Regions from separate parts of the Xenorhabdus budapestensis genome, predicted to be linked through region 3. Evidence: predicted binding sites of a transcription regulator. Region 3 holds the regulator's gene; each other region holds the start of a gene.
What was found. Region 3 encodes CRP, which controls carbon source genes, mostly activating them, when cyclic AMP is high. Its sites were predicted from a motif close to ATGTGANNNNNNTCACAT; they were not measured.
Positions count from the first base shown of each region.

Region 1: a site for CRP is predicted at 3,398-3,415, ahead of bhsA (multiple stress resistance protein BhsA). Genes of this name have one in related genera too.
Region 2: a site for CRP is predicted at 2,894-2,911, ahead of HGO23_RS12635 (CidA/LrgA family protein). Genes of this name have one in related genera too.
Region 4: a site for CRP is predicted at 3,058-3,075, ahead of HGO23_RS07185 (NupC/NupG family nucleoside CNT transporter). Genes of this name have one in related genera too.

Region 1 is NZ_CP072455.1:3,996,217-4,002,126, forward strand. It holds gene nrdD (anaerobic ribonucleoside-triphosphate reductase) at 25-1,935, shown strand; gene nrdG (anaerobic ribonucleoside-triphosphate reductase-activating protein) at 1,940-2,404, shown strand; gene HGO23_RS17625 (YhbP family protein) at 2,423-2,854, opposite strand; gene bhsA (multiple stress resistance protein BhsA) at 2,971-3,222, opposite strand; gene HGO23_RS17635 (GIY-YIG nuclease family protein) at 3,501-3,797, shown strand; gene HGO23_RS17640 (GNAT family N-acetyltransferase) at 3,868-4,371, opposite strand; gene HGO23_RS17645 (ABC transporter permease) at 4,675-5,832, opposite strand; gene HGO23_RS17650 (ABC transporter permease) at 5,851-5,910, opposite strand, start outside.
Region 2 is NZ_CP072455.1:2,938,585-2,944,494, forward strand. It holds gene apbC (iron-sulfur cluster carrier protein ApbC) at 1-620, opposite strand, end outside; gene metG (methionine--tRNA ligase) at 801-2,828, shown strand; gene HGO23_RS12635 (CidA/LrgA family protein) at 2,963-3,403, shown strand; gene HGO23_RS12640 (CidB/LrgB family autolysis modulator) at 3,406-4,101, shown strand; gene cdd (cytidine deaminase) at 4,264-5,148, shown strand; gene HGO23_RS12650 (NAD-dependent malic enzyme) at 5,363-5,910, shown strand, end outside.
Region 3 is NZ_CP072455.1:332,572-338,481, reverse strand. It holds gene murP (PTS N-acetylmuramic acid transporter subunit IIBC) at 1-546, shown strand, start outside; gene HGO23_RS01380 (LysE family translocator) at 548-1,153, opposite strand; gene HGO23_RS01375 (YheU family protein) at 1,313-1,531, shown strand; gene HGO23_RS01370 (phosphoribulokinase) at 1,650-2,519, shown strand; gene crp (cAMP-activated global transcriptional regulator CRP) at 2,924-3,556, shown strand; gene HGO23_RS01360 (aminodeoxychorismate synthase component II) at 3,753-4,328, opposite strand; gene ppiA (peptidylprolyl isomerase A) at 4,662-5,231, opposite strand; gene yihA (ribosome biogenesis GTP-binding protein YihA/YsxC) at 5,624-5,910, shown strand, end outside.
Region 4 is NZ_CP072455.1:1,520,493-1,526,402, reverse strand. It holds tRNA gene HGO23_RS07215 (tRNA-Ala) at 154-229, shown strand; tRNA gene HGO23_RS07210 (tRNA-Ala) at 255-330, shown strand; partial or broken gene HGO23_RS20055 (transposase) at 478-851, shown strand; gene HGO23_RS20050 (MATE family efflux transporter) at 823-1,152, shown strand; gene HGO23_RS07195 (VOC family protein) at 1,146-1,523, shown strand; gene HGO23_RS07190 (DUF3820 family protein) at 1,520-1,738, opposite strand; gene HGO23_RS07185 (NupC/NupG family nucleoside CNT transporter) at 1,802-2,992, opposite strand; gene ligA (NAD-dependent DNA ligase LigA) at 3,240-5,258, opposite strand; gene zipA (cell division protein ZipA) at 5,320-5,910, opposite strand, start outside.

The sequences.
Region 1 (5,910 bases), 700 kb from region 3:
AACCCTATTGTGAAAACGGTTGTGATGCAGCACAGTGACCATACAGTTAATGTTGGGGAAAAAGCTCTCCACAAATGGCATGATCGACTAGATCAGGAAATCCGCGGCCTGATCGAACAGAGTGATCTGCCTTTACTCAATGAAAATGCCAATAAAGACGCTAAAGTGATCCCCACTCAGCGTGATTTACTGGCAGGGATCGTCGCCAGACAGTATGCCAAACAACATATGTTGCCGGGTGATGTTGTTCTGGCACATGAAAAAGGAGAAATTCACTATCATGATCTGGATTATGCCCCATTCTTCCCAATGTTTAACTGTATGTTAGTTGACTTACAGGGCATGCTGACCAAGGGTTTTAAGATGGGAAATGCCGAGATTGAACCGCCAAAATCGATCTCCACAGCGACTGCCATTACAGCCCAAATTATTGCACAGGTCGCCAGCCATATTTATGGCGGTACAACCATCGACCGTATTGATGAAGTGCTCGCTCCATTCGTTAAGGCCAGCTATAACAAACATTTGATCATCGCAAAAGAGTGGCATATTACGGATCACACAGCCTATGCTGAAGCCCGCACCGAAAAAGAGTGTTACGATGCTTTCCAATCTTTGGAGTATGAAGTGAACACGCTGCACACCGCCAACGGACAAACACCGTTTGTGACATTCGGTTTTGGACTGGGGACATCAAATGAATCCCGTTTGATTCAAACGGCTATTTTACGTAACCGCATTGCAGGCTTAGGCAAAAATCACAAAACCGCCGTATTCCCAAAACTGGTTTTTGCCATTCGTGACGGGCTGAATCATAAATTTGGAGATCCCAACTATGACATCAAATTATTGGCTCTGGAATGTGCCAGCAAGCGCATGTATCCAGATATTCTTAATTATGATCAAGTGGTTAAAGTAACCGGATCATTTAAAACGCCAATGGGTTGCCGTAGCTTTCTCGGTGTTTATGAAGAGAAGGGTCAACAAATTCATGCAGGGCGCAATAATCTGGGGGTAATAAGTCTGAATCTTCCCCGTATCGCGATTGAAGCCAAAGGCAATGAAATGCGTTTTTGGCAGCTACTGGAGCAGCGCCTGTTGGTTGTCAGACAAGCATTAATGACCCGAATTGAACGTCTTGAAAACACCAAAGCACGGGTTGCCCCTATCCTCTATATGGAAGGCGCTTGTGGAATAAGGTTGAAAGAGGATGACAATATTGCCGAAATTTTCAAACATGGGCGGGCTTCTATTTCATTAGGGTATATTGGTATCAATGAAACAATTAATGCGTTATACGGTGATCACATTCATCTATTTGACGATGAACAACGTCGCCAAAAAGCAATCGCTATCGTCAAGCGGTTACGCAAAGCGGTTGATACCTGGAAACAGGAAACCGGATATGGATTCAGTTTATACAGTACGCCAAGTGAAAGTTTATGTGACCGTTTCTGTCGCCTTGATGCCGCTGAATTTGGCGTGATCCAGGGAGTCACGGACAAAGGTTATTACACCAACAGTTTTCATCTGGATGTAGAGAAAAAAGTCAATCCCTACGATAAGCTGGACTTTGAAGCACCTTATCCCCCATTAGCGAATGGTGGTTTTATCTGCTATGGCGAATATCCCAATCTGCAACATAATGTGAAGGCATTGGAAGATGTATGGGACTACAGTTATTCCCGTGTCCCTTACTATGGAACCAATACTCCAATTGATGAATGCTATCAATGCGGTTTTACCGGAGAATTTTCCTGTATCAGCAAAGGGTTCATCTGTCCTCGTTGTGGTAATCATGATCCAGCGCATGTTTCTGTGATCCGACGGGTTTGTGGATATCTTGGCAGCCCTGATGCCCGTCCGTTTAACGCAGGTAAACAGGAAGAGGTGAAACGTCGCATCAAACATCTCAGTAACGAGCGAATTGGCTAATACTATGAATTACCATCAATATTATCCGGTTGATGTGGTGAATGGCCCCGGAACCCGCTGTACCCTGTTTGTGGCTGGCTGTTCCCATCAATGTCGTGGTTGTTATAACCAAAGTACATGGCGGACTAACTCAGGTTATCCGTTCACGCAGGCTGTTGAAGATCAGATCATTACTGACTTGAAAGATCTTCGCATCAAACGGAAAGGGTTATCATTGTCTGGCGGCGACCCTCTTCATCCCTCCAATACACCCGATATTCTCAAACTGGTCAAACGGATAAAGAGAGAGTGCCCGAATAAAGATATCTGGCTATGGACAGGTTATGTACTCCACGAGTTAAGCGGTCTCCAACAAGAAATTGTCAGTTATATTCATGTGTTAGTTGACGGGAAATTTGAACAGGCGTTGCACGACCCGGCGTTAATCTGGCGAGGCAGTAGTAATCAGGTTATTCACTATTTACGATAATTAATTACGATACTGATATTAACGCTGCCAATGTAATTTTTTGCCAAAGCCAAGGGTGTTGTCCACCATTTTGATCTCATTCAGGTTCAATTGCCAAATAGGCGATTTTGCTGTTATCGCTATAGGAAAGCGGTGGCAGTAACTTGCTTTGGCAACTGTTTCATCCCTACCTGTCAATGGGACGACTTCACCACGAAACTGAATGCCTCTGATCTGGGAAACATTGTGAGTTTGTCCGGCAATAGTACCTGCAACTACGGCGTTTTCCTGCATCATTTTACCGTGGCGGGTATCAGGTTCAGTCATAAACCAAAGTGTCATTTTATCGACATCAAAGGCATAGAAACAATTTGCGCACCATAGATCCTGATTTGAAGAAGTACAAATTGTGAAGACATGTTGCTCGGCAAGGTACTGGCAGATTATTAAGATATCTTTATTCAATTCCATCTAATTCCATACTGTTATATTTGCTCATCTCAATCAGAACACATAGCTGGATCAATGTCCAGATGTGTTCTGATAGTTATACAGTAGTATAAGATTTAATCTGTTTTAACTATAAGTTATTTATAAATTTCAGCAACACCATGCAGTTTATTGTCTCCAGTAGCAGAAATAATGCGGAAATAAGATGCTCCAGCTTTGTCAGCTTTTTTGGATAACTCTTCTGTCAGGTTATCCAGTGTTTCTGCTCCCGTCACAGAAACAATACCAATCTTCTCTCCTGTAGCATTTCTTACTTCAGTTGCCGCAAAAGAACCAAACGAAACAGCACATAGTGTTAAAACAGCGGCAATAAATTTTGCATTTCTCATTTTCAGATCCTCTGTCTACTTTTCAATATAAAGGGTGTCTCTCTGTGACTTAGATCAAGTTATACGCTTCTTCAAAAAATGATAATTAGCAACTCTTGCTATAGTTTTTCAGTTATTTTGAATAAAAAATTCTGTCACTTACTGTTAATAAACATGTAATTTAATATAATTCATCATGTTATGATGTTCAAAAAACCATAATACAGTCTATAGCCTCATAATGATTTAATCCCATACAGTATTTATATATTTGTAACTATTTAAAATTACTAATGAATATTAACAAATCTGATTGGTATCTTTACTTGATAAAAACCCAGAATGGTTCTTTATATACCGGAATTACTACAGATATTTCCCGTCGTCTGATACAACACAGTACCGGAAAAGGGGCGAAGGCTTTGAGGGGAAAAGGTTCATTGACTCTGGTCTATCACAGTTTAGTACGAGATAAGAGCACAGCATTAAAGCTGGAATACCGAGTGAAGCAACTAAACAAACAGCAAAAAGAGAGGCTGGTTACAACCCAGCCTGTCTGTATAGAAATCTATTTGTCAGAGACTTCATTAGAATAGACATCGTTGCCAGAGTATCTCCAGCATTTCTTCAGCGTGTATTTACTATTTCTGTATTTACGTCTTGTAGTTACACATAATCAAAATGACTGGGATATGTGACTAAACCATGACAATCATCCAGCGAGACATCAGCCAGTGTGTAAACCTGAAAGAATTCCTCACTATCAAGCCATTGACAATGTAATTGGTACTCTTTAGCAAGCCTGAAACCAAAACGGTGATAATATTCAGGTTTACCAAGCACGACTACTGCGCCATAACCAAACTCATTCAGGCTATCCAATCCTTCATACACTAACTTCTCACCAATGCCCTGACGACGATACGGTTCAGACACTACCAATGGCGCCAATCCAACCCAATTATGATCCTGACCATTGATGTCAACAGGTGTGAAACCAACATAGCCAATCACGTGACCTTCATCGTCAGTCGCAACAACACCCAGCGTCAACAAGCCATCTTCTCTTAATCTATGAACTAACTCAGCTTCTGCCGAGGTCTCAAAGGATTCTCGCAGCAAGCGATCAATACCCGTGGCATCAACCGGAATTTCGACCCTGATTAACATGACGATAACGCGCGATCGTGCTGATCTGCGCCCTCTTTTTGTTCCACTTTGATAAATTCAGCTAACGATAATAAACCAAAACGGAAAGTGGATTTAACCTAACACAAGTCAGATCCCTTTTCGTGAAAAGGAACATGTTATTTTACCTAAATACTGTGATATTTCCTGATACTATCTCAAGAATTGATAATAAAATTCTATCACTGAGATCCAGTAAATCAGCACCAGTGACATTTGCACGGAACCTGTCCCAAATCAATATATTTTCATTATCAGTCTAAAGATAATTCTTGATTATTGTTATTAATTCTTTCGCTGCAGTTTCCTAAAACTCTTCAGTCCCCGCAGCTCACCATTACGCAACATCCCAACCAAAATCCCCAGGATCATGTACACAACACCAAGGAACAGGATCATTGCAATATCCCCCAACATACTTTGTAAAGGCATGTTCATTTGGTTTATTCCTGCGATAATTTTGGTTGCCCATGTGGATGGCAAAGCTGATGAAATCGCTCTTACCCAATCAGGCATCGCCTGAACCGGCCAGATAGTCCCCGAAATATAGAAAACAGGAGTAGTGATAAACGCCAATGTCAGATAAATCATTTCCACACTGCGCAAACACTCTGTTACCAGTTTACCTAACCCCAATACTGCCAGCAGGAATGGGAAAGTCATCAGCAACAATTGATAAATTGGTGCATCCTGCCGATATCCCAATACCCATGGCCACAGGACAAAAAAGATAACAGACAAAAACAGCCAAATAGGCAACAGCGCAGACAAAGCACCCAGATAGACAGGGAGTGGAGGCTTACCGTTAGGAGTGCTACGTATAGCAATACTCACACGTACACAAGCAATCAACAAGGAGTGCTGCAAAAGCATCACCAGTAGTCCGGGAAAAACAATTGCGGCATAACTGATCCCCGGATTAAATAATCCAATGGTTTCTCCTTTAATCGGTTGTAGCAGTACTTTCACCTGTTCCGTACTGAAACCCGATTTCAGCAGTAACTGGGTATTGTATTCAGATAATAATTGTTGATACGCCAACGCCAAATCCTGCTGAATCTGCCCATTGGCAAGGCGGTTCGTCGCGTCACCATAAACCGGTACTGTCACATTTTTTCCGCCTAAAAGACGTTTTTCAAAATCCGGCGGCACAATGATAATGGCGAAGATTTTCCGTCGTAACATGTCATTACGGGCGTTAGCAAGACTAGCGTAGCTTTTGGTTTCAACTTTCGCCGTCGCATCAACGTGGCGGATCAGCGCACGGCTCATATGGCTGTTGTCCTGATCAATAATCGCGATGGGTAGATCCCATAATGTAGGGTGGACATAAACCAGACTCATCACACACAGAGAAACAATCAGCATTAACCACAAGGGTTTTTCCAGCATTCCCAACAATACATTGTGGAAAGTTTGCCAATACATCTTCCAGTTATTCATTTATCTGCTTCCTCTGCATCATATAACTTCCCCTGGCTGGTTAAGCCGTTTCCACAAGCGATTGCGGATCAACAAGGC
Region 2 (5,910 bases), 1.8 Mb from region 3:
TGCATAAGTGCTTTACTTGCCATCGGGCCACGCCACACCATTGCGTTATCATCGGTGACAAGATAACCAATGGAATTTGTCGCCATGCCATGTACCATAATTGGGGCCATGTGCTGACCATCAGGTGAAGTCGGGCGCTCTTTGGCTGTCCCAAGCATATTAGGAACCGATGGACCGTAGATATCTGCATCCAGAATACCTACTTTTGCCCCTTCCTGAGCCAAAGCCAGTGCCAGATTCACGGCCGTGCTGGATTTACCCACGCCACCTTTTCCTGAGCTGACTGCCAGAATATTACGTACGCCATTAACACCCGGTAAGTTGTTAGCTCGGCGTAAGGTACAGATATCATGGGAAAGCCGCCATTCAACACCTTTTGCATCTGTAACAGCTTGTAAGAAATGAGTTGTTTCTTCCTTCAATGTTTCAAAAGCTCGTTTCCAAACGAAGGGCATCATTAATTCAATATGTAGTATCCCATCCAGAACAGTACAGCGATGCAATGCTTTCAGAGTCACTAAATCTTGTTCTAATGTCGGATGTTTGAATGCTGCCAATATTTTCGCAACGCTTTCTCTCAGCAGGTCAGGATTGGTCTGCTCGGGGGATCGTGAGTTCATCCCGGCTCCTTTTGATTTATCTTTTTCAAGCTAAAACTGTCCGTCCATCATAGCAGAAGCAGACAGCTTACGATAAGAACAAAACAAAAGAGATGAAGTTCTCGCATTACCCTAGCGACAATGCTCCTTATCAGGTAACATCAAAAACCCTTTTCAATTTATGGAAGTCAGATCCTAACTATGTCTCAAGTCGCGAAAAAATTACTGGTGACCTGTGCGTTACCCTATGCTAACGGTCCAATTCATCTCGGTCACATCTTAGAACACATTCAGGCTGATATTTGGGTTCGTTATCATCGAATGCGCGGCAAAGAGGTTCACTTTGTCTGTGCTGACGATGCTCACGGTACACCAATCATGCTGAAAGCCCAGCAGGCTGGGATTTCGCCAGAAGAGATGATCGACAAAGTGCACCTGGAGCATCAGCAGGATTTTGCTGGTTTTGCTATCAGTTACGATAACTACCATTCTACGCACAGCGAAGAAAACAGAGCACTTGCGTCAGAAATTTATCTGAAACTGAAAAAAAACGGTTACATCAAGAATCGAACCATTTCTCAACTGTTCGATCCAGAAAAAAGCATGTTCCTGCCTGATCGTTTCGTCAAAGGCTCCTGTCCGAAATGTAAGGCGGAAGATCAGTACGGCGATAACTGTGAAGTGTGTGGAACAACCTATTCTCCAACAGAATTGATCAACCCTCGTTCAGTTGTATCTGGCGCAACACCAGAAATGCGTAGCACAGAGCATTTCTTCTTCGACCTGCCAGTATTCAGCGATATGCTTCAACAATGGACTCGCTCTGGCACCTTGCAAGAGCAGGTAGCAAATAAAATGCAGGAGTGGTTCGAAGCAGGGCTGCAACAATGGGATATCACCCGTGATGCGCCTTATTTCGGTTTTGAGATCCCTGATGAACCAAGTAAATATTTCTATGTCTGGCTGGATGCACCAATCGGCTATATGGGTTCATTCCAGAACCTGTGTGATAAACGTGGTGACCTGAATTTCGATGAATTCTGGGCGAAAGATTCCAAAGCAGATCTTTACCACTTCATTGGTAAAGATATCGTCTATTTCCATAGCCTGTTCTGGCCAGCGATGTTAGAAGGCAGCAATTACCGCAAGCCAACCAACGTGTTTGTTCATGGTTACATTACTGTCAACGGCACTAAGATGTCTAAGTCTCGCGGAACTTTCATCAAAGCAGAGACTTATCTGAAGCATCTGGATGCAGACTGCCTGCGTTATTACTACGCAGCGAAACTCTCTTCCCGCATTGATGATATCGACCTGAATCTGGAAGACTTCGTTCAGCGCGTCAACAGTGACATCGTTAATAAAATCGTTAACCTGGCTTCACGTAACGCTGGTTTCATCAATAAGCGTTTTGCCGGTAAACTGGCAGATCAGCTCGCTGATCCCACGCTGTACCAGAAATTTGTTGATGCCGCACAGGGAATTGCAGAAGATTTCACTAATCGTGAATTTGGTAAGGCTGTTCGTGAAATCACGGCATTGGCAGATCTTGCTAACCGTTATGTTGATGAACAAGCACCGTGGGTTGTGGCGAAAGAAGAAGGCCGGGATGCAGATCTTCAAACTATCTGCTCAATGGGCATCAACCTGTTCCGCGTGCTGATGACTTACCTGAAGCCTATTCTTCCGGGTCTCGCTGTCCGTGCAGAAGCATTCCTGAATACCGAACTGACTTGGGATGGTATCCAGCAACCTCTGCTGAATCATGATGTTTCACCATTTAAGGCACTGTTTAACCGTATGGATATGGCTAAAGTTGAAGCAATGGTAGATGACTCCAAGGAGAACATTGAGCCACAAAAAACCCTGATAGGCCCTCTGGCAGATGATCCAATTCAAGACACCATCACATTTGATGATTTTGCTAAAATTGATCTACGTATTGCATTGATTAAGCAGGCTGATTTTGTTGAAGGCTCAGATAAACTGCTGAAATTGATCCTTGATCTTGGTGGTGAAACTCGTCAAGTCTTCTCCGGCATCCGCGCTGCTTATCCGGATCCAAAAGCATTAGAAAACCGCCTGACCGTTATGGTGGCTAATCTTGCTCCACGTAAAATGCGTTTTGGTATTTCAGAAGGCATGGTGATGGCAGCAGGCCCTGGAGGAAAAGAAATTTTCCTGTTAAGCCCGGACAGCGGGGCTCAGCCTGGTATGCAGGTTAAGTAATCACCTGATACTCTGAGACTGATGTTCCGAAAATAGTAAGGCGGGTTTTCTAAACCCGCTTTTTAATGTGACCTATAGCACACTAACAATATTAATCGTATGATAACCCTCTTTACATTGAGGAATTATACGTTATGTCTTTCCAAAACGTACTCATGGCAGGTTGGCAATATCTGCGTGCATTTGTGCTGCTCTACTTATGCCTCATTGTAGGGAATCTCATTTCAGCACATCTCCCCTGCTCTCTCCCCGGTAGTATTATTGGCTTGCTTCTTCTGTTCTGTTTGCTAGCGCTTCAGATTATTCCCGCTCATTGGGTAAAACCGGGCTGTAGCTTATTGATGAAAAACATGACATTGCTCTTTTTACCCATCGGGGTCGGTGTCATGGAATATTATCCACAGCTCAGCCAACAGATACTCCCGATTGCCCTTTCCTGTATCATCAGTACTGTCATCGTCATGATTACCGTTGCTTACAGCTCTCATTATGTCCACCGCGAACGCGCCATTATCGGCACCAATCACAAAAAACAATTACCAGAACAGAAATCATCACAACAGGAGAGAAAATAAAAATGCTAAACCATATCTGGTGGTCATTGCCATTAACCTTGGCTGTCTTCTATCTTGCCAAAAAACTATCTGTCCGATTCAGATTTCCTATTTTAAACCCCTTATTGATATCAATGGCAGTCATTATTCCTCTGCTGCTGCTGACTCATACCCCTTATGAACATTATTTTGCCGGTAGCCGGATATTGAATGATTTGTTACAACCTGCTGTTGTTGCTCTAGCCTTTCCGCTGTACGAACAGCTCCATCAAATCCGTGCTCAATGGAAATCTATTATCAGTATCTGCTTCATCGGCTGTGTTACTGCAATGGTAACAGGTACAGCTATTGCTTTATGGGCAGGCGCTACCCCTGAAATCGCAGCTTCTGTATTACCAAAATCAGTTACAACTCCTATCGCCATGGCAGTCGCTCATTCTATTGGGGGTATTCCAGCCATCAGTGCCGCCTGTGTCATTGCTGTTGGTATCTTAGGTGCAATTTTTGGCCATAATCTGTTTAATTTCTTAAAAATTAAAACCCAGGCCTCCAGAGGGCTAGCGATGGGTACAGCTTCTCATGCCGTAGGAACTGCACGATGTGCTGAAATAGATCATGTCGAGGGTGCATATAGTTCACTGGCACTGATGACTTGCGGCGTTATTACTTCATTGATCGCGCCTTTCTTATTTCCTGTGTTACTGCATCTTTTTGGTTAGTTACCAAAAAGTGAAAAAATCATTCAAATAGTAAAAAATTTGACGTAAGTTGTTAAAATAATATCTTTGTTACATAAATTTCATTAATTATATGGAATACATCACATTATAAACCTAACTAATCATCCTAGAATAACCTTCAATTAACTTGGAGATTATTCTATGCAAGCTCGTTTTCACGCTATCTGGTCAGAAATCACGCCTAAATTGCAAAAGGCTCTATTGCCCTACATTGGTAATGATGATTTTCCAGCTATGCTGACAGCAGAGCAGGTGGAGTCAATTAAGCAGAGCTGCGGCTTTGATGATCATGCGTTGGCACTTGCCCTGTTGCCACTCGCTGCGGCCTGTTCTATTGCTCCCATCTCGCACTTTCATGTCGGTGCTATCGCACAAGGAGACAGCGGAAACTTCTATTTTGGTGCCAACATGGAATTTGTGGGCGTTCCGTTACAGCAAACTGTCCATGCCGAACAATCAGCCATTACCCATGCTTGGTTACGTGGTGAGAAAAAACTGCTATCCGTCACTGTTAATTGTTCTCCTTGCGGCCATTGCCGCCAATTTATGAACGAATTAAACAGTGGAGCACAATTGGAAATCTGTTTACCTGATCACCCACGATTAACTCTGGCTGACTATCTACCAGAGGCATTCGGCCCACGTGATTTAGGAGATACTCCCTTGTTGCTGGATAGCATTCATCATGGCTACCAGTTGGATACCAATGACGAACTCGTACTGGCTGCACTGGATGCTGCGAATCAGAGTCATTCGCCTTATAGCCAATCCCACTCAGGTATTGCTCTGATGGATGAGCAAAATCGTATTTATACCGGCCGCTATGCAGAAAATGCTGCATTCAATCCGAGCTTACCCCCTTTACAGGCAGCTCTAATATTGATGAACATGTCAGGCAGTGATTGCCGAACCATCAAACGGGCGATATTAGTAGAAGGACAAAACAATCATCTATCACAATGGAATGCGACTGAATCTACCTTAGTTTCCCTCGGCTGTAAGCAAACGGAGTGTCATACGTTCTGACAGTTCCATTGCTAAAAAATGACCATCCTGGAAGAATTTTGGGCAAAAGCGAGAAATTAAATAACATTTAATTAGCGAATTCCGCATGTTATCTCTCATTTTTGCTCATGATAGACATATTTAAGTAACATTTACTGTACTTATTTTTTTATCTTCTTAGGATCTATAGCTGATTTACCGATTTTGTTATTGATTAGTCTAAAGAGTAAGCATCATGGAACTGGAACACGAAAGTAAACGTCCTCTCTATATTCCCTACGCTGGCCCCATCTTGTTGGAATTTCCCCTGCTGAATAAAGGCAGCGCTTTTACGGAAGAAGAACGCAGCAACTTCAATCTGCATGGCTTATTACCTCAGACCGTTGAAACAATTGAAGAACAGACCGAACGCGCTTATCGCCAATATTGCGATTTCAAAAATGACGCGGATAAACATATTTATCTGAGGAATATTCAGGACACCAACGAAACTCTTTTCTACCGGCTCCTTGACGCCCATCTCAGCGAAATGATGCCTATTATTTACACACCAACCGTCGGTGAAGCGTGTGAACATTTCTCTGACATTTACCGCCGTGCCCGTGGTTTATTCATCTCTTACCCGAACCGGGCTTATATTGATGACATGCTGCAAAACGCCACCAAACAGAATGTTAAAGTTATCGTTGTCACCGATGGTGAACGTATTCTGGGTCTTGGCGATCAGGGGATTGGTGGTATGGGGATCCCTATCGGTAAATTATCTTTATATACCTCCTGTGG
Region 3 (5,910 bases):
AATGGTAATCCATTCGGTACAGCCATTTTGGCAGGGCTGTTCCTGATCGCTGTGATGTTCGGTGTGCATCAGGGTTTTGTGCCAGTCTATTTTGCTCTGGTAGAAACGCAAGGGTTTAATTCCCTGTTTCCGATTCTGGCAATGGCAGGAGCAGGGCAAGTGGGTTCTGCGCTGGCGCTATATGTGAGAGCCAAAAAAGATTCGTTGCTACGCACTCAAATCAAAGGAGCTATTATTCCGGGCTTTTTAGGGATCGGTGAGCCCTTAATTTATGGGGTGACATTGCCTCACATCAAACCTTTTGTTACCGCCTGTTTTGGTGGCGCAGCTGGTGGCTTTTTTGTCGGCCTGATTGCCTGGTTTGGATTACCTGTCGGCCTGAATACGGTTTTCGGCCCCTCCGGTGTAGTTGCTCTGCCCTTAATGACATCCCAAACAGGCATTTTCATGGGCATGGCGGTATACGGTGCGGGGCTGATTGTTTCGTATATCAGCGGCTTTGTGCTGACGTTTTTCTTTGGCAGCAAGAATATTGATTTGAGCTGATTCAGCTAATCCAGATTAATGGTACACAAGCCGCTGTCAAAAGCCCCATCACGATATTGAAAGTAAACCATGCCGTGCGGCTTTTTAACAGACGGCCAATCATAGCCCCCAAAATAAGCCATATCATCCCGGTGACTGTATTACACAATAACATCACCACGCTGATGACCAGAATGGAATGGATATATAAATCCCCTGCTAAACTGTAGCTACTGATAGCCCCTAACCCCATCATCCATGCTTTCGGGTTCAAAAACTGCAATAACCAGCCTTGATGACCTTTAATGGGTATCCCAAGGGATTGTGTAGCCTCCAGCCGTTTGTATTGTGCAGTCACCGTCTTCCAGGCCAACCACAGTAAATACAGGCTACCGAGCACTTTCAGGCCTGTGTGTATGGCCGGATATACCAGCAGTAACGCAGCAATACCAAAAGCAGACAACAACAGGACAGTTTGCATCCCAAGAACAATTCCCAACAACAGTATCAATGAGCGGCAGAGCCCAAAGTTAGCACCAGATGATGTCAGTAACATATTATTCGGGCCAGGCGTAATCGCGGAGATAAACATAAATGTACTCAGTGAGAATATCAGGCTGGCGGTCATGGCGTGCTTTATCCCTCAATTATTGACATTTCCTTTCTAAGAAAATAGCAGTATGTTATTCAGCACACAAGGCCAGTTAACAATGAAAGTTAAACTCAAAAACATCCCCAAAACTAAGCAATACCAGCAGCTAATATAATGTGATATGGAGCGACCACAATGATTATCCCGTGGCAACAAGTAGAACCCGATACTCTACTTAACTTGATCGAGAATTTTGTCTTACGGGAAGGCACCGACTACGGTGAACTTGAAAAAACACTGGAACAAAAAGTACAGGATGTAAAACGCCAGCTTGAGCGAGGTGAAGCCCTGCTGGTTTGGTCTGAATTGCATGAGACTGTCAATATCATACCTAAGGAGATGTTTCGTCCATAGTTTCATATCATTTCCGGTTCAATAACATTTCATTCAACATCTGTTTGTTTTATTGGCCTAATACTGCTGATTACGAGAAAGATCATCCCAACTTTTTAATGATAAGGAGTCTGTTCTTATGTCTTCCAAACACCCTGTCATCGCCATAACCGGCTCTAGCGGAGCCGGAACAACCACCACCAGTGTGGCATTTCGCAAGATTTTCCAACAACTCGGCATCACTGCCGCACTTATTGAAGGGGATAGTTTCCACCGTTATACCCGCCCTGAAATGGACGCAGAAATACGTAAAGCGAAAGAACAAGGCAGGCACATCAGTTATTTCGGGCCAGAAGCCAATGATTTCCATATGCTGGAGAAGACATTCTTTGAATATGGGGAAACAGGTACTGGCCGCTGGCGGAAATATCTGCATACTTATGATGAAGCGGTTCCCTATAACCAAGTACCGGGGACATTCACACCCTGGGAATCGCTGCCATCAAACACCGATATGCTGTTTTATGAAGGGTTACATGGTGGTGTTGTTACTCCGCAATACAATGTCGCCGAATTAGTTGATCTACTGATTGGTGTTGTTCCCATCGTCAACCTTGAATGGATACAAAAGCTCATTCGCGATACCAGTGAACGCGGGCATTCAAGGGAAGCGGTTATGGATTCCATGGTTCGTTCAATGGATGATTATATTCGCTATATTACGCCACAGTTTTCCCGCACTCACATCAACTTTCAACGCGTTCCTACTGTTGATACTTCCAACCCCTTCTCCGCCAAAGCCATTCCTTCTTTAGACGAAAGTTTTATCGTCATCCGCTTCCGTGGTCTGAGCCAAATCGATTTCCCGTATTTACTGGCCATGCTTCAGGGTTCGTTTATCTCCAGCATAAATACTATCGTCGTTCCGGGTGGAAAAATGGGACTGGCAATGGAGTTAATTATGGCTCCGTTAGTTCAACAATTATTGGAAGGCAAAAAAATTTCCTGAATTAAGCACAAGTTAATTATCAATAACACAGGTAACAAAAAATAATGTTACCTGTGACAAAACATCAACTATTCACCCATTTATAAATAAAAATGTAGTAAATGAGGTTCTGCAAACAGTTTTCTGGTAATTTGTTAACTGGTTTTATATGCTGAAGCGATACAGGAGAAGACAGAAACGCTTTCCTGTGTTACAAACAGAGTTACAAGCGAAACTGGCAGGTTTTATGGATCTGGCTGACTACACCGATATGTTAGCCTCCTTATAAGCCTATATAAAATTCTTACTTGTCAGTTTTTCAGCAAGTTAATATGTTAATCTATTGACTTTATAAAGCCAGCCTGATGAGAAACTGTCAGTTTCTCAGAACATAAAGGCAGAAATAACAACAGAGGATAAAGCGAATGGTTCTCGGCAAGCCACAAACAGACCCTACTCTTGAATGGTTTTTGTCACACTGCCATATTCACAAATATCCATCCAAGAGCACGCTTATTCATCAAGGCGAGAAAGCAGAAACGCTTTACTACATTGTTAAAGGTTCAGTTGCTGTTCTAATAAAAGATGAAGAAGGTAAAGAAATGATCCTTTCTTATTTAAATCAGGGGGATTTTATTGGTGAGCTTGGATTGTTTGAAGAAGGGCAAGAGCGTACTGCATGGGTGCGAGCTAAGAGCGCCTGTGAAGTAGCTGAAATTTCCTATAAGAAATTTCGCCAGTTAATTCAGGTTAATCCCGATATTCTGATGCGTTTATCCGCTCAAATGGCAAGCCGCTTACAAACAACATCGGAAAAAGTTGGAAACCTGGCATTCCTGGATGTGACAGGTCGCATTGCACAGACATTGCTCAATCTTGCCAAACAGCCTGATGCAATGACCCATCCTGATGGTATGCAAATCAAAATTACACGTCAGGAAATTGGGCAGATTGTCGGATGTTCCCGTGAAACAGTCGGCCGCATTCTGAAAATGCTGGAAGATCAAAACCTGATCTCTGCGCACGGCAAAACGATTGTCGTTTATGGAACCCGCTAGTTCCTGAAATTGCGCTTGAATTAGGCCAGTGCAGCCCATAGAGCACTGGCTTTTTGCTTTCCATCCTTCAGCTTTTCTCATCCCTTAAAAAAATGAAACCCGCTGGCGCATAAATTAGTGATATAAACTGCCCACAGCTGCTTCGTAAAAAATGGCCGTAAACAACCGCCAAAAAGAGGGATTAAATCGTTCTTCGTTAATACTTAAGAAAATTATTCAGCAGTTCATGCCCTTGTTCACTCAGGATGCTTTCCGGATGGAACTGCACGCCTTCCAAGGGGAGGGTTCGGTGGCGTATTCCCATTATCTCATCCACATTACCATCATGCTGGCTCCATGCCGTAACTTCAAAGGATGCAGGTAACGTTTCTGCGGCGATGACCAAAGAGTGGTAACGGGTAACAGTCAGCGGACGATTCAATCCCCTAAATACACCTTGTTGGTTATGGTGAATTAAACAGGTTTTTCCGTGCATTACCTCACGGGCTTTAACAACACTCGCGCCAAAAGCCTGACCAATCGCCTGATGTCCGAGACACACCCCCAGAATTGGCAATTTCCCGGCAAAGTGTGAAATGGCTTCCAGCGAGATCCCTGATTCATCTGGTGTACAAGGTCCCGGAGAGATCACTAAATGAGTCGGTGCCAATTTCTCGATATCTTCAAGCTGTAATTCATCATTACGCTTAACTAAAACATTCGTCCCCAACTCACAAAAATATTGATATAAATTGAATGTAAAAGAGTCGTAGTTATCTATTATTAATAACATAGGAGTTCATCCTACTGATTTTTATAGTTTTATATATTGCGTTGTCCTATTGGACATTATGCGTTCTGTATCACGGTAAAATTAGGTAAAGCAGCACCAACGGTAGCGGGACACTCATCATACCACATAGGCATTTTTAAAATAGGGGCAGGAGTTACCGCCAGATAGCGGCATATATTCATAGTGCGGTTTTTTTCGTGCGAAAACGATAGAGGAATGAGAGAGGGAGACGGCACTTTAAAAACTCTGAAACTTCAAAAAAGGTGTAATAATAGGCAAATACCGTCTCATTCTCTATCTTTCAGGCCAAAAAACGTGGTTTTCTCATCAAGGTTATTGGGAAACAACCTTTGCAGAAAGGATCACAATCGGTTTCACAGGAACATTTTGGTAAGGCCCAACATTTTCTGTTTTGACCTGAGAAATTTTGTCAACCACATCCATCCCTTTCACTACCTTACCAAAGACGGCATAGCCAAAATCACGCTGACCGTGGTCAAGAAAAGCATTATCAGTCACATTAATGAAAAACTGACTGGTTGCACTATCCTTATCTGCGGTGCGCGCCATCGCAATTGTTCCACGCAAGTTACGTAATCCATTATCGGCTTCATTTTTGATTGGAGCTTTGGTTACTTTCTGTTTCATATCTTTTGTAAAGCCCCCTCCCTGAATCATGAAACCGGGAATGACGCGATGGAAAATCGTATTGTTATAAAAACCCTCATTCACATACTCAACGAAATTCTTTGTGGTAATCGGTGCCTTATTGCTATCCAGTTCAAGCTCTATTTCACCTGCTGATGTCACCAGCTTCACGTGAGTTTCGGCAGCCAATGCTGGAGCAGACATTACACTGATAGCACATGCCGTCATAAGCGACACAAAAATATGTTTAAACATTGATGGTTCCTTTATTCTTGAGGTCAATAACAAAACCCATAAAACTCATTAAGTGTAATTCCCTATAGCGCTAAGTTGCAAAGATTTACCAACTTTTACGAGTAATTATGAGTTTTGCTGAAGAATATCTATCTAAGTAAATATTATATTCTCATATTCTGGGCAGAGTTTATTTTTGGAATAGCGTCTATCTTGGTATGCTTTCGTACATATTTAGGCAGGAAAAAATTGCAGAATATTCTTTGTCACGTTAGGCAAAAATAATTTCAATCAAAAAACCAAAATATGTCGAAATAGAAACACCACAATAAAGTTACACCTGTCCACAAGCCGTTGCTCTCGGTATAATCACTGCGCTGTTTTTTCGTATATTCCGCAGGGAGATAACCATTTTGACCATCAAAAGCTACAACTATCATACGACCCACTTTGTCACGAGTGCACCTGACATTCGCCACCTGCCTCAAGATGTAGGCATTGAGGTCGCGTTTGCCGGTCGGTCAAATGCCGGTAAATCCAGTGCGCTGAATGCACTGACCCAGCAAAAGAGCCTTGCCCGTACCAGTAAAACTCCCGGACGAACTCAGTTGATTAACTTGTTCGAGGTGGAAGAAGGCATACGCCTCGTTGACTTGCCGGGTTATGGCTATGCGCAAGTACCGGAAGAAATGAAACTCAA
Region 4 (5,910 bases), 1.2 Mb from region 3:
AAGGCACACAATTTATTGTAGTGCCTTTATTTTTTATTCTCCCAACCAAACATTGATGGCTTTTTCAGCGTTTACACCGGAAATATTAATGAATCCGTTGACAGAGTTCTTTGGGTTTCATATGATGCGCTCCGTTCCACAGGATTTTGATTTGGGGCTATAGCTCAGCTGGGAGAGCGCTTGCATGGCATGCAAGAGGTCAGCGGTTCGATCCCGCTTAGCTCCACCAAATACTTATCCTAAGCCACAATTGTGGGGCTATAGCTCAGCCGGGAGAGCGCTTGCATGGCATGCAAGAGGTCAGCGGTTCGATCCCGCTTAGCTCCACCAAAATTCTGAATCCCTGAAAGCGCAAGTTTTCAGGGATTTTTCTTGTGGCTGAATATAATGAAACCAGCCCGTCTGTTAAAACATCAAATCATCGTAATACTTTTTATTTTTAAACTGAAAGTTCCATCCGAATAATTTGAGTCTACGTCAATAAAGGGGGTTGGATCTCAGATTGGTCTTAACATGCTGGTTATCTTACGTACGAATACCTTTACTAGTGCAACACAAGTAGCTGCATATCTTGGTGTTATTCCTATTGAAAAGCAGTCAGGCACATCGGTGCATGGTAGAGTGCGCTTATCTAAAACGGATCCTGCTGAAATCCGTGCTAAGTTGTTTATGTCTGCACTAACTGCAATTCGTTTTAACCCCACATAAATGATTTATATAATAAATTGATTAATAAAGGAAAGGCGAAAATGTTGGCTTTAGGAGCTGCGATGCGTAAATTAGTTCATTTGTGCTACGGGGTACTAAATACGCAGCAATTATATGATGAAAACTATGCTATCAAAACTTGACAATCAAGACGGTAGCTTATTATGTGAATGCAAGTTTCTATATGCCGATTTCATTATTGGTTTGTACACTAAAGATACTCTTGTCATAGACATTGCTATTAGTATCACAATATTTTTATTCTTTTTTCAGCTTTTTGATTCTATATACTCCATATTATCAGGTATTTTACCAGGGTTTCATGAGACTAAAATAGTATTCTACGTGCCCATTTTAGGTTACTGGTTTGTTGGAATACCTCTTGGTTTTACATTAGGACTAACGGATTTCATCACTGAAAGAATGGGTAACTCAAGATGTTAACTAACATTCTTACTGATGATCTGGCAGGTACAAGCAATTTATTTGTTAATCTATTGAATTTTAATATCGAATACGAATCTGATTGGTTTATAGCAATGTCTTCTGAATCAGATGGGCAAGTTTCAGCTTTTTTAAGGACAAGTAAATTTATCCCAGATTCATATCAAAAATCTTGTCAGGGGCTGATTATCACGTTTGTCGTTAAGGATGTTGAACCCTATTTTTCAAAAGCCAAAACCCTTGCTCTGGAAATTATTGAACCACCACGTGATTTGCCCTATGGTCAGCGTCGTCTTTTAATTAAAGATAAAAGTGGTGCGCTGATCGATATTTCAGCACCAACAGCTCCACTTGACCGCAATTATGGCTAATCAGTTTTTTTCAATGGCTTTACCAATGAATCCAACCCTTCAATTTTAATTGCAAGGGTCATTTCCATTAGTGCACCCAGTTTCCCTTGTGGAAATTCCCCCTTACGGGCAAACCAAAGTAAATACTCTTCAGGAAGATCTATTAACATCCGTCCTTTGTATTTACCAAATGGCATGGCAGTGTTGGCGATCTCCAGCAAATTTTCTTTATTCATCATGCCGACCTATTGAGTCACTTTATCTTTATATAAAAGATAAAATTCAAATTGCTAAGAAAATTAAATGCTCATTACCAGTCCGGTAATTGCAGCCGACAGGAAACTCACCAATGTTGAGCCAAACAGCAGTTTCAGGCCAAAACGCGCAACAGTATTCCCCTGTTTTTCATTCAAGCCTTTAATAGCACCGGCAACAATACCAATGGATGAAAAGTTGGCAAAGGAAACCAAGAATACAGACAGGATACCTTTTGAACGATCACTCAATTGTCCTGCAATTTCCTGTAAACTCTGCATTGCAACAAATTCATTAGAAACCAGTTTAGTTGCCATGATACTACCTACTTTCAGTGCTTCATCACTGGGAATGCCAATGATCCAGGCAAATGGATAGAAAACATACCCCAGACATTCCTGGAAAGAAATACCAAATGCCATATCAAAAATGGCGTTGATACCCGCAATCAAGGCAATAAAGCCGATCAGCATGGCCGCTACAATCAAAGCGACTTTGAAACCAGCCAGAATGTACTCGCCCAGCATTTCAAAGAAACTTTGCCCTTCATGCAGATTGTTCATATGGATATCCCCTTCACTTTCAACAGAGTAAGGGTTGATAAGGGACAGAACGATAAAGGTACTGAACATGTTAAGTATCAGGGCCGCTACCACATATTTTGCATCCAGCATTGTCATGTAAGCACCTACGATAGACATAGATACCGTAGACATCGCTGTTGCCGCCATTGTGTACATCCGACGCTCAGACATTTTGTTCAATACATCTTTATAAGCGATAAAATTCTCTGATTGTCCCAGAATCAATGAACTGACCGCATTGAACGATTCTAGTTTTCCCATGCCATTAACTTTGGACAACATAGTACCAATTGCACGAATGATAATTGGCAGAATTTTTATATGTTGCAGGATACCGATCAAAGCAGAGATAAAGATGATAGGACAAAGTACATTCAGGAAGAAAAATGCCAGATTTGCTTCAATCATACCACCGAAAACAAAGCTAGTACCTTTCACGGCATAAGACAGTAAGTGGACAAACAAGCTGTCAAACCCTTTGACGATCCCTAGTCCAGCATTGGAATTAAGGAAAAACCACGCCAGAACAAGTTCAATAACAAGTAACTGAATAATATACCGAATCCGAATATCTTTCCGGTTATTACTCGCAAAAACCGCCAAGCCGCCAATGACCGCTAGAGCGAGAACAAAGTGAAAAATATGAGGCATAAAAGAACTCCAAACATGACGAGGTGCAAATTTATAATAGCATTTTTGCAACATACGATAATAAATATTGATAACTATCACATAAATTTACTATAGAGTGGCAACAAATTCCTATTTAGCAAACCTGATCACACTTTAAGCCGGAACGTGGCGACTAATGTATGCAAAAATATCTTATTTAAAGGCACTATTAAGGTTTATTATCAAGCATCCTAATAGCACCTCTTTCCTGAAAGTTTTCTTTTTATTATTCACCTAAAAGACGAAGCATTTTTTCTTCATCAATCACAGTTATACCCAATTCTGCCGCTTTGGCTAATTTAGATCCCGCAGCCTCACCCGCAATCACCAAATCTGTTTTCTTGGAGACACTGCCTGTGACTTTCGCGCCCAACGCAACTAATTTGTCTTTGGCCTCATCCCGGGATAAAAGGTTTAATGAGCCAGTCAAAACTACGGTCTTACCCGCAAATGGGCTATCGATTTCTTCTGGTTGCGGTATTTCCGCCGCTTCCCAACAGATGCCAATATTATTGACAAGATCATCAATTACTGTCTGGTTATGCGGTTCGTTAAAGAAATTAACTACATGGCTGGCAACCACACCACCTACATCTTGTACAGCAATTAATGCTTCCGTATCTGCTGCACGCAATTTTTCCAATGTGCCAAAATGTGCAACTAAATTAGCCGCAGTGGCTTCTCCAACTTCCCGAATGCCTAAAGAATAGATGAAACGGGCAAATGTGGTTTTCTTGGATTTTTCCAGAGCATTAACCACATTCTGAGCGGATTTTGGCCCCATTCGCTCAAGGCCGATTAATTGCCCTGCGGTCAAACGGAAAAGATCGGCTGGTGTTTTGACATATTCCTTATCAACCAACTGTTCAATAATTTTCTCTCCCATTCCATCCACATCCATTGCACGACGGGAAACAAAGTGTCTGAGCGCTTCTTTACGTTGTGCCCCACAAAATAAGCCACCTGTACAACGCGCTACAGCCTCGCCTTCAATACGTTCGATATCAGAACCACAAACAGGACAATGCTGTGGGAAAGTCACTTCCTGGCTTTCTGTTGGTCTTTGCTCCTTTACCACACCAACAACTTGCGGAATCACATCACCTGCCCGGCGAATAATGACGGTATCTCCTATACGCAGCCCCAGTCGTTCAATTTCATCCGCATTGTGTAATGTAGCGTTACTGACTATCACACCTGCAACCTGTACTGGTTCCAGACGTGCAACTGGTGTAATTGCCCCTGTGCGTCCTACCTGAAACTCGACATCACGTACGATTGTTATCTGTTCTTGTGCAGGAAACTTAAATGCGGTTGCCCAACGTGGAGCTCTGGCTACAAACCCCAATGTTTCCTGTAATTCAAGGGAGTCCACTTTAATGACAACACCATCAATGTCGAAACCCAGAGTCGGGCGCTGTTGCTCTACCTCGTGGTAAAAATCCAATACTTGTTGGGTTCCCTGACACAATTTCACTTTATCGCTAACCGGCAGCCCCCATTGTTTGAATTGCATCAGCCGCTCGTAGTGGCTTGCTGGCAACTCTCCACCGTCAATCACACCAATGCCATAACAATAAAAAGTCAGCGGACGCTTGGCTGTAATACGTGGGTCGAGCTGGCGCAGTGATCCTGCGGCTGCATTGCGAGGGTTAGCAAATACTTTATTACCTGTACGGCGCGCTTCTTCATTGAGTTTTTCAAAACCCGTTTGCTTCATAAAGACTTCACCACGAATCTCAACACGAACAGGAATGTTGTCTCCTTTCAAACGCAGAGGAATCGCGCGAATTGTACGAATATTGGCGGTAATATTTTCTCCTGTCGTACCATCCCCACGAGTCGCAGCCTGTACTAATTCGCCATTTTCATACAACAGGCTGACAGCCACACCATCGAGTTTAAATTCACAACAGAATACCAATTCGCGACTGTCTTTCAGACGATCACGAACACGTTTATCAAATGCCAGATAACTTTCTTCATCGAATACATTATCCAGAGATAACATCGGAATTTCGTGACGAACCTGCTCAAATGCAGTTAATGGCGCTGCTCCAACCCGTTGGGTAGGAGAATCTGCCGTAATCAACTCTGGATGCTGTTCTTCCAGTGATTTCAACTCACGCATTAAGCGATCGTATTCCACATCAGGGATCTCTGGCGCATCCATAACATGATACAAATACTCATGATGACGCAATGTTGTTCTTAGTTCGTTGATTGTTTGAATAATATTTTTCATGACTTCTCACCAGAGATGAAAAACCCCCGACTAGGCGGGGGCTTAATACTAAAAAGAGGATTTATTCTTGGGCGCTGAGTGTATCACGAATACGTGCCTTATAAGATTCGATCATTTGCGGTGTAAGCATTTTACGCTCGGCATCTAACACCACACCACCCACATCAGAAGCAATACGCTGCGCTGCCTGTAACATCAGTTTGAAATTCTGATTAGAATCACCATATGAAGGTACGAGCATAAACATTGAGATCCCCGGAGTGCTGAAATCTACCATATGTTCTGGATCAAATGACCCCGGCTTAACCATATTAGCCAAACTGAACAGTACCGCACCACTACCCGATGGATTTAAGTGACGATGGAAGATATTCATATCACCAAACCGGAAACCTGATTGCAAAATGCTCTGAAGCAGTACTTCGCCATTTAGTTCCTGACCATGATGGGCAGCTACATGTAATACCAACACGGTTTCTTTTTTAGTTTGCTCAGTTTCAGCTTTCGTTGCATTTTCCAACTTTGACTGCTCTTGAACAGCTTCCGTTTCCGCACCTTCTGCACTATTTTTCTCAACAGATTCAAACAGGCCAAGTTGTGATTCTTTCTGGCTTTCATCAATAGCTTTCACCTTTGCCACAGATGTTTCAGG